3 regions of the Blautia sp. aa_0143 genome follow, and region 2 is predicted to be linked to each of the others. Evidence: riboswitches for the same ligand, from Rfam matches in the RefSeq annotation. Region 2 holds a riboswitch; each other region holds the start of a gene.
The links. A riboswitch is a leader RNA that binds a small molecule or an ion and turns the genes downstream of it on or off. The one in region 2 is predicted to bind cobalamin.
Positions count from the first base shown of each region.

Region 1: another riboswitch for cobalamin. It lies ahead of EAI83_RS09210 (ABC transporter permease); the one in region 2 lies ahead of EAI83_RS02685 (cysteine-rich small domain-containing protein).
Region 3: another riboswitch for cobalamin. It lies ahead of nikB (nickel ABC transporter permease); the one in region 2 lies ahead of EAI83_RS02685 (cysteine-rich small domain-containing protein).

Region 1 covers NZ_RCXU01000015.1:40,613-43,744, reverse strand. The annotation lists gene nikC (nickel transporter permease) at 1-790, opposite strand, end outside; gene EAI83_RS09210 (ABC transporter permease) at 806-1,735, opposite strand; cobalamin riboswitch at 1,872-2,045, opposite strand; gene EAI83_RS09205 (MATE family efflux transporter) at 2,193-3,132, opposite strand, start outside.
Region 2 covers NZ_RCXU01000004.1:23,754-26,885, reverse strand. The annotation lists gene EAI83_RS02690 (C40 family peptidase) at 1-1,058, shown strand, start outside; cobalamin riboswitch at 1,290-1,459, shown strand; gene EAI83_RS02685 (cysteine-rich small domain-containing protein) at 1,727-2,014, shown strand; gene EAI83_RS02680 (phosphatase) at 2,122-2,838, opposite strand.
Region 3 covers NZ_RCXU01000021.1:63,756-66,887, forward strand. The annotation lists gene EAI83_RS11905 (M14 family metallopeptidase) at 1-957, shown strand, start outside; cobalamin riboswitch at 1,242-1,430, shown strand; gene nikB (nickel ABC transporter permease) at 1,615-2,553, shown strand; gene nikC (nickel transporter permease) at 2,554-3,132, shown strand, end outside.

The DNA of each region.
Region 1 (3,132 bases), on a different contig from region 2:
TGCCCGGATAAAACATCAGTCTTGGATAAGTCTGAATATAACTTCTACTGTCACTGAGCATGATCCCCCATTCCGGTGTCGGTGCCTGCACACCAAGGCCGATAAAGGAAAAACCGGCAATTGACAGAATGATCGAACCGATTTCCATTGTTGCCAGTGCGATTACAGATGGCAGGATATTTCTCAATACATGCCTAAATATGATCCTTGCGTGGCCGCAGCCGCCGGCTTTTAGTGCGGTCATATAATTTTTATTTTTTTCCTGAAGTGTCAATGCTCGGGCAAGCCTTGCATATTCTGCCCAGGATACGACCGATAAGGACAGGATCAGATGAGCGCCGCTGGCTCCTACGGTTCCTGCAATGGCAAGTGCCACAATAAAGACCGGCATAGCCATAAATACATCAATGATCCTCATAATTATGGAATCGATTTTTCCACCTACATATCCGGCAAACAGTCCGATCGGCACCCCGACACATACGGTGATCAGAAGCACCGTAAAGCTATAGCTCAGTGAATACCGGCTGCCCCAGAGAAGTCTTGATAAAATACATCGTCCCAGCTGATCAGTACCTAAAGGATATGCCGCCGACGGATTCTTTAATTTTATCGAAACATCCACAAGCAGTGGATCATGCGGCGCCAGTACAGGTGCAAAAATAGCTGCCAATGCAAAAATTATGACCACCATCAATCCTATTTTTGTTTTCGGTGACCGGAATACCTGTTTCCAGTACAGATTCTGGATCATGCTTTTTTCTGTTTTCTGCTTTCTTCTGCTTCCCATTCTATGATCTCTCCTTTACTTTAACTGGATTCGCCGGTCAATCGCAGAATAGGCGATATCCACAAGAAAATTTAATACTACAATGCCAACAGCCAGAATAAAGATAAAACATTGCAGCACCGGAGTGTCTTTTGAGATCACGGATTTCAATGCCAGATTTCCGATTCCCTGAATTGAAAAAATACTTTCTATCACAGCTGAGCCACAGAAAAAACCGATCACAATTGATACCAGACGTGTAAGCACAGGAATCAGGATATTTTTCAGACCATGACGCAAAATTACATTTACAGATGACAATCCCTTAGCTCTGCTGGCACGTATGTAATCCTGCTTCAGCACCTGTATCATATTGGTACGGATCAATCTCGTCATAATTCCAAAGAAACTGATATCCATGGCAAATGCCGCAAGAATCGGGATGCCTCCGGCATCTCCTCCGATCACGGAAATCACTTTTAGCTTTACTCCAAATATATAGAGCAGCATCAGACCGATCCAGAAAGACGGCATAGATACACTGAGGGACGACAAAATGCGAATGACTTTATCCAGAACTCTGTTTTCATAAATTGCCGACAAAATTCCAAGAGGGACTGATACGATCATCAACAATAAAAACGAAGTAACTGCCAGTTTAAATGTCTGTGGAAAATATCTTTTTAATTCCTCAAAAGCCGGTTTTCTGGTAGAATATGATTTTCCAAAATCGCCATGAAGTGCCTGATCCAGCCATTTCCCGTATTGTACCAGCACCGGCTGATCCAGTCCTTCCTCATGCCGTACTTCTTCTACCTGCTCCGGTGACGGATGCTCATATTTTTTCTCCGCCAGCACTCTGGCAGCATCACCTGCCGATATAAAACTCAGCATAAAAATAATAAATGTAACCGCCAGCACTACCGGAATCATAAATATAAAACGCTTTGCAATTACTTTTCCCATCTTCATCTCTCCTCATTTTTCATCTGTTTATTCGGTTAAAATAAAAAAAGCTGATATGATCCAGCATCATATCAGCACAAAAAACAAACCTCTACCTCAAGCAGAGCTTATTCCTTCTGTATCCCATCCGAATCAGAATTCTTCTGTCAAAAAGGCAAGTCTCCTGACTCCAGTTCTTCCTACTTACCATCTTCCCGGATCTCTCCAGTGATATTTTGGTTTTCGTCCCTGTCACAGTAGCGGTGGCTGTTCTGGCATTTCACCAGATTCCTTATTAAGTACTTTGTACACCCTTCTGACTATTCAATTTTCATAGTTGCAATGAATAAATATTATAATATCATACTTTTCTTTTTATATAAATAGTTTTTTGTCAAATATAAAATATCTGAACATTTCATAGTGAAACCCGGATATTTTCTGCCTGTATTATTATAAATCTCTTAAGTAAATAACATTATGTATGAACGGTGACTTCTTTATATTTCCGTATAATGATCATATAACTTACGAATAATAAAACAGCTGCACTGCTCCATGCACAGATCTCTGCATAGTATATTCCATCTTCACCGATCAGTTTTGGCAGCAGCAGCGCAACACTGACACGCATTATAAATTCTGCAATGCCGCTGGCAAGCGGAATCAAAGTATTACCCAGGCCCTGGATAGCGGAACGATACACATACAGCAGATACAGCACCCACAAAAAGACAGCCATGATAAACAAATACTTATATGCTATATCCAATACCTGTCGGGTCTGATCCGGTTCACCGGATACAAACAGGGACAGTACATTACGTCCAAACAGTACCATCATGCCGGAAATGAAAGCCGAAGTGAGCACTGCCATATAAGTGCCGCTGCGCACGCCTTTTCGAATCCTCTGGTATTTTTTTGCACCAAGATTCTGGCCCACATAGGTTGTAATAGCATATCCATATGAAACGGCAGCCATCTCCAAAACCCCATACAGCTTGTTCGATGCCGTAAATCCCGCCACAAACAGAAAACCAAATCCATTGATCACATACTGTACCACAAGTCCTCCCACGGAGATGATCACATTCTGTATCGCAAGAGGAACCGCCAGTTCCAAAAGCCGCAGGCTCATAGAGGGCTGCCTGTAAAAGTCCTTCTTTTCCAGGCGGATATCCGGGATTTTACGTAATACGATCAAACAGTACAAGGCAGAAAATCCCTGCGCGATAACGGTCGCCACTGCTGCTCCGGCTATACCCCAGCCAAAAACCGCCACAAATAACAAATCCAGTCCCACATTGATCACTGCTGCCACTGTCATTGCGATCAACGGAGATCTGCTGTTTCCAAGTGCCCGAAGGATCGCTGCAAATATATTATAAGCAGCTATGATCGGGATTCCTGCAAAGATC
Region 2 (3,132 bases):
ATGCAGAGAACCTGTCTGACCTTCTTACAAGAGCAGAGTACACACAGAAGACTTATGAGCAGGACCGTAAGAGTCTTGAAAAATATTCCAATACGATCCAGCAGGTGGCAAACCTGGAGGCACAGTACACACAGGAGAAGGCAGAGCTGGAGGGAATGAAGCAGGAATATGAGGCAGAGTCCCAGAACCTGCAGGCACAGCTGGATGAGAAGCGTGCCACATCCGCAGATTATGATAATGAGATCGCCTACGCACAGCAGCAGGCTACAGATTATGCCAACCTTCTTGCAGAGCAGACTGCAGAGCTTCAGAGATTAGAGGCTGAGCGTATTGCAGCAGAGGAAGAGGCAAGACGTCAGGCCGAGGCTGAAGCAGCAGCGAGAGCACAGGCTGAGGCAGAAGAGGAAGCAAGACGCCAGGCAGAGCAGGAAGCACAGCAGGATGAGGCGGACGAGAGCGAAGACGGACAGTACGATGAGGACGGCGACGTGATCGAGAATGCAGATGAGGATACTGCAGAAGATGACACCGAGGATGTGGATGAAGATGCAGACAATGGTGAGAATGATGATGCGTCCGAGGATACTGAGAATACAGAGGATAATGCAGACGCAGATTACGATAACAGCACAGACGCATCTGAAGAAAGTGCAGAGGACACATCTAATGCAGAGGATACATCTTCAGACAGTGACAGTTCTTCTTACAGCAGTGGTTCCGGATCTTCTGTTGTGAATTATGCTACACAGTTTGTGGGAAATCCTTACGTATGGGGCGGAACAAGCCTTACCAATGGTGCAGACTGCTCCGGATTTGTACAGAGTGTCTATGCGAACTTCGGAGTCAGCCTTCCGAGAACCTCCTATGAGCAGCAGAATGCAGGTACAGAAGTATCCTACGCAGATGCACAGCCGGGAGATCTGATCTGCTATGGCGGACACGTGGCTATTTACATGGGTAATGGCCAGATCGTTCATGCATCGAACTCTCAGGATGGGATCAAGATCAGCAATGATGCTACATACAGAACAATTGTATCTGTAAGACGTCTTGTATAATAAGAACGTACAATAGAAAATAAAAATACAGCAGCCCGACAGCAGTTTGTCGGGCTGTTTTTGACGTCGGAAAAAATATTGAAAACCCATGGAACGGAGTGAACAGCAATAAAATATGCTCAAAAATGTATAAATATTGAAAACAGTATTGACATATAATTAACAGGATGTTATTATAATGTCAGTATAATTCCATATTGAACATAGCAAGTGCTGAGGATAGCTGACAGTTATATATTGATTATCAGAAGTCCACAGAAAAGGGAATCAGGTGTGAAACCTGAGCGATCCGGTCACTGTAACGGAGGAGCGAATCTCATAGTCCATTGTACGTATGTATGAGAAGGAGAGAGGAGCCATGATCCCGGAGCCAGGAAACCTGCTTGTTATGGCGAGGTTAAACTTCCGTGTAAAGTGTAACAACCATTTCAGGGACTCCGCACCCCTGGGACGTTGTCTACTTTTTTACGAGAGTAGGCATTTTTTTATGGAATGCGCCTGTTCATATGAATTATACATGATTAAATGGCAGGCGATACTACTCCGGATACATTCGTTCCCTCCGCGCACTCATGAACGGATTATATTTCTACCCCGGGGTGGCATCGCTACCTCTTTTTTATAGGAAAAAGTTATGTGTGGTTATGTCAGGAGAGGAGAAAAGAGCCATGGAGAAACCATACTGGGAAGGCAAAGAATACTCTTACTTCAGCCACAAAAATTGTGAGTATTTTCCGTGCCATAAAGGAGCAGATCCGGAGAACTTCAATTGTCTGTTCTGCTATTGTCCTTTATATGCACTGGGAGATAAATGTGGTGGTAATTTCCGCTTTACGGAAAGCGGGATTAAAGACTGCACCGAGTGCAAGCTTCCTCACAGAAGAGAAAATTTTGGATATGTTACAGGTAAATATAGCGAGCTTGCGGAAATTGTACGGAAGCAGCGGGAAAAATAAAAAACAGGCCAGTTCAGATACAGGAAAATGTATATTCCTGTGTTTGAACTGGCCTGTTTTGTTTGGAGTGGACAATATCTGTTATCTGTCGGAAAAGATACAGAAGATCATTCTCTGGTTTGGAGAAAAACCCTGAGTCTGGGAATCTGGTTGTTGAGGATCAGCTGTTCCGGAAACATGGCCTGATGAACAAACTCAGCAGCACAGGTAAAATCTCCGATATGCTCCGGGCCATGGCTGTCACTGGAAAGAAGCAGCGGCAGATCATATTTGCGGCAGCATCGAAGGATCTCGAAACAGTTTTCTCTTGTGTCGCCACGATAGCCATAAGGTGCAAGAGAAGCTTCGTTGATCTCAAAGATCGTGCCGGTTTCTCTGGCAGCCCTTGCAAGCGCATCATAATTAACCGGGTAATGAGTGTTATCACTATGTCCGAGGATCTTTACACAGGGGTTTTTCATTACATTGATAAAAGCTTCTGTGTTTTCGGCTCTGGTACCGCAGCGGTAATTCCAGGCATGCATGCTGGCAATGGCGTAATCAAGTTTACATAATAATTCCTGATCTAAATCTACCGTTCCGTTGCGGTCAAGGATATTCAGTTCAATTCCGTAGAGTAATTCTACACCGAAATGTTTTTTGGGAGAATAGGTAAGGCTGCGGAAATAGGAGGAAGTTCCGGCTGCCAGAGTGCCGGGACCGTGATCAGTGATCCCGAGAAGCCGGAGACCTTTCTCGGCAGCTGCGCGTGCCATGTTTGTGATGGTACATTCCGTGCCGTGACCACTGGCGATGGAGTGGGTATGCATATCAGAAAGATACATAAAAATACACCTCTTTTACTGTTTGAGAACATGTGACAGAGCGGAATACGAATGTCCGCTTTGCATAAATTTTTCTGAAAAACAAAGGAATTCCTATATAAATTCAAGTATGGCAGAGCAGAAAAACAAAGTCAATAGAGAAAAACATAAAAATACAAAAAACAAATAAAATCAACAGGGCACAACCGATAAAACCCACAAAAACAGCTAGAAACACATGTTGGATTTCGTTGACATCGCAGTAGGGGTAAGGTATAATAAAACTACATGAGCACATAGCCGGACAGGAGCGGT
Region 3 (3,132 bases), on a different contig from region 2:
ATCAAAATTGATGACTGGGTGATTGAAAAAGGAGAGAAGGCACAGGGGAAAATTAAGATCACAGGATACGGCATAGCAATGCCGGCAACTGTGATATGCGGAGTGAAAGACGGACCGACGATACTGATCACAGCGGGAATACACAGTGCGGAGTATGTAGGAATCCAGGCGGCAATGGAACTTGCAAAAGAATTTCAACCGGAAGAACTAAAGGGAAATGTGATCATCGTTCCACTGGTCAATGTCAGTGGCTTTGAGCATCGCACCATGAGTCTAGTCTATGAGGATGGCAAGAACCTGAACCGCGTTTTCCCCGGAGATCCTGAGGGAACAGCTGCAGATCGTATTGCCTATGCTATAGTGACAAAGCTTTTTTCCATAGCAGATTATTATATCGACCTGCATAGCGGAGATGGGTTCGAACAGCTTCATCCCTATGTTTATTATGTAGGGGTTGTAGATGAAAAGACAGCAGAGAAATCATTACATATGGCACGGCATATCGGCGTAAAATATGTGGTCCGTTCCACAACTGCCACAGGTGGCGCCTACAATTATGCTTCTTCTCTTGGAATTCCAAGTATTCTTATCGAAAGAGGCGGACACAGCTACTGGACCTGGGAGGAAGTAGAACAGGATAAAAGAGACGTCCGTCACCTTGTTTTTCATCTCCAGGGAAAGAAATGTCATGGTCTGAAGCATTACCGTCAGATGCTTCTGGAAAATGTAGTCTATGAATATGCGCCGTATACCGGATGCTGGTATCCGTCCAAGAAGCCTGGAGAATACTTTTTTAAGGGGGAAGAACTGGGTGAACTGAGAGATTACTATGGGAATTTACTTTACACCTCTATTGCAACTGAAAACGGAGTCGTACTTTATCAGACAGCCAGTCTGAACATTATTGAAGACGGACCAATGATCGCATATGCAGCGATCACGGAGACTCTGACCTGATAGTAAACAACCTTTTCAGAACGCTTCTGTCTGAAATCATATTGAAACAGTAAGAAAACCGGGTTTTACCATTTGCTATTCTATTTGTAAAAATAGTGAGGTAAAATCCGTGTTTTTTTAGCAGATTAGATAAATCCAATTGTCAAATCCCCCATGGGGGATATATACAATTCAAGCATCTTTAACAAAATTTATGAGTTTTCTAAAAATATAACATTTTTCCATAGACATAAACTATAGTTTTATCATATAATGTTTCAGTAATTTGACAGCATTTGCTGATTTTCACATCAGCCGTTGTAAGTTCTGAGAGGATTAATAGGGAAACCGGTGTAAATCCGGTACGATCCCGTCACTGTAAGGGGAAATCCTCAGACAAAGTACCACTGGTCGAGTGCGTGAGAAATAGACCGGGAAGGTGTCTGAGGGTAAGGATCCTAAGTCAGGAGACCTGCTTGCAATTGTTTTAAAATGATTCTTACGGAAGATAGGAAGCATATTTATTTTGTGTGCCCGTATTTCGTCACGGGCTTTTTTCGTGCAAATTTTCTAAAATTCCATGCATATTCTGCATATTGAGAATCCAATAGTTTCTTTTATCTAACTAAATTAAAACGGCAATGTTAAAATCGCATCAAATGAGGAAAGGAGTAAAACGTGACAAAGAAACAAGTAGGAAAAAGATTTCTCCAGATCATCATTGTATTATTTGGAATCAGCTTTTTCACATTTGGACTGACCTACCTGTCACCTGGTGATCCTGCGGAGATCATGCTGACAGAGTGTGGTAATCTTCCTACACCAGAGCTTCTGGAACAGACAAGACATGAGCTTGGCCTTGATCAGCCCTTTCTCGTGCAGTATGGTTCCTGGCTGAAGGGTGTTGTTACAGGAGATATGGGACAGTCCTATTCTTTCAAAATGCCGGTAACAGATAAACTGGTATCCTGTTTCTGGCCGACGCTGAGGATGTCGTTGCTGGCACTTCTGATGATGGTCATTATTTCCATACCGCTTGGAATCCTGGCCGCTGTATATCAGAACAAATTCCCGGATTATTTTGTGAGAGGAATTACCTTTGTGGGAGTATCTGTTCCAAGCTTCTGGCTGGGCCTGATCCTTCTCAGCATCTTTGGTGTTCAGCTTCGCTGGATCAATGTTGCAGGAGGCAGTACGGATTTTAAATCCATGATCCTCCCGGCGCTGACTCTTGCACTTGCCATGTCTGCAAAATATACCAGACAGGTAAGAAGTGCAGTGCTGGAGGAACTTCATCAGGATTATGTCACAGGTGCAAGAATGCGTGGAATCAAGGAAAGCGTCATTCTCTGGAAACACGTCCTTCCTAATGTTATGCTTCCGCTGGTAACGCTGTTGGGACTTTCCCTTGGAAGTCTTCTGGGAGGTACTGCAGTTGTAGAGATCATTTACAACTGGCCTGGAATGGGAAATATGGCAGTAAAGGCGATTTCCTGTCGTGACTATCCTCTTGTACAGGGCTATGTACTTTGGATCGCGATCCTGTACATGTGCATCAACCTGCTTGTGGATCTGTCCTATACTTATCTCGATCCAAGACTTAAGGAGGATAGATAATTGAAAAAGGTATTACGAACATTCAAAGAAAATAAACAGTTCACTCTTTTCTTCATTCTGGGTCTCGTGGTGATCGGAATTGCGATCTTTGCGCCGCAGCTCTCACCATATGATCCACTGAATGCAGTTATGACCGAATCACTGCAGGAGCCAAGCTCCGCTCATCCGTTCGGAACGGATAAGCTTGGACGAGATCTTCTTTCCCGTGTTATCTTCGGAACAAGAACCTCTCTGATCATGACCTTATGTCTGGTTGCAGTGATCTTTGTCATCGGTACATTTTTAGGAGTTATTGCCGGATATTTCGGCGGCGTTGTGGATGCAGTGATCATGCGTATCGCAGATATGATGATCTCCTTCCCTGGGCTTGTACTGGCCATTGCCATTGCCGGTATGCTTGGACCAAACTTGGTCAATGCCGTTATTTCCATTGCGGCTGTAAGCTGGACAAAATATGCCCGTCTTGCACGAAGTATGGTCTTGAAAGTCAAGAAGAGTCTTTACATAGAGGCAGCTATAGTAAACGGAACAAAGACCTGGAAAATTCTTCTTGTACACATTCTTCCCAACATGGTAACC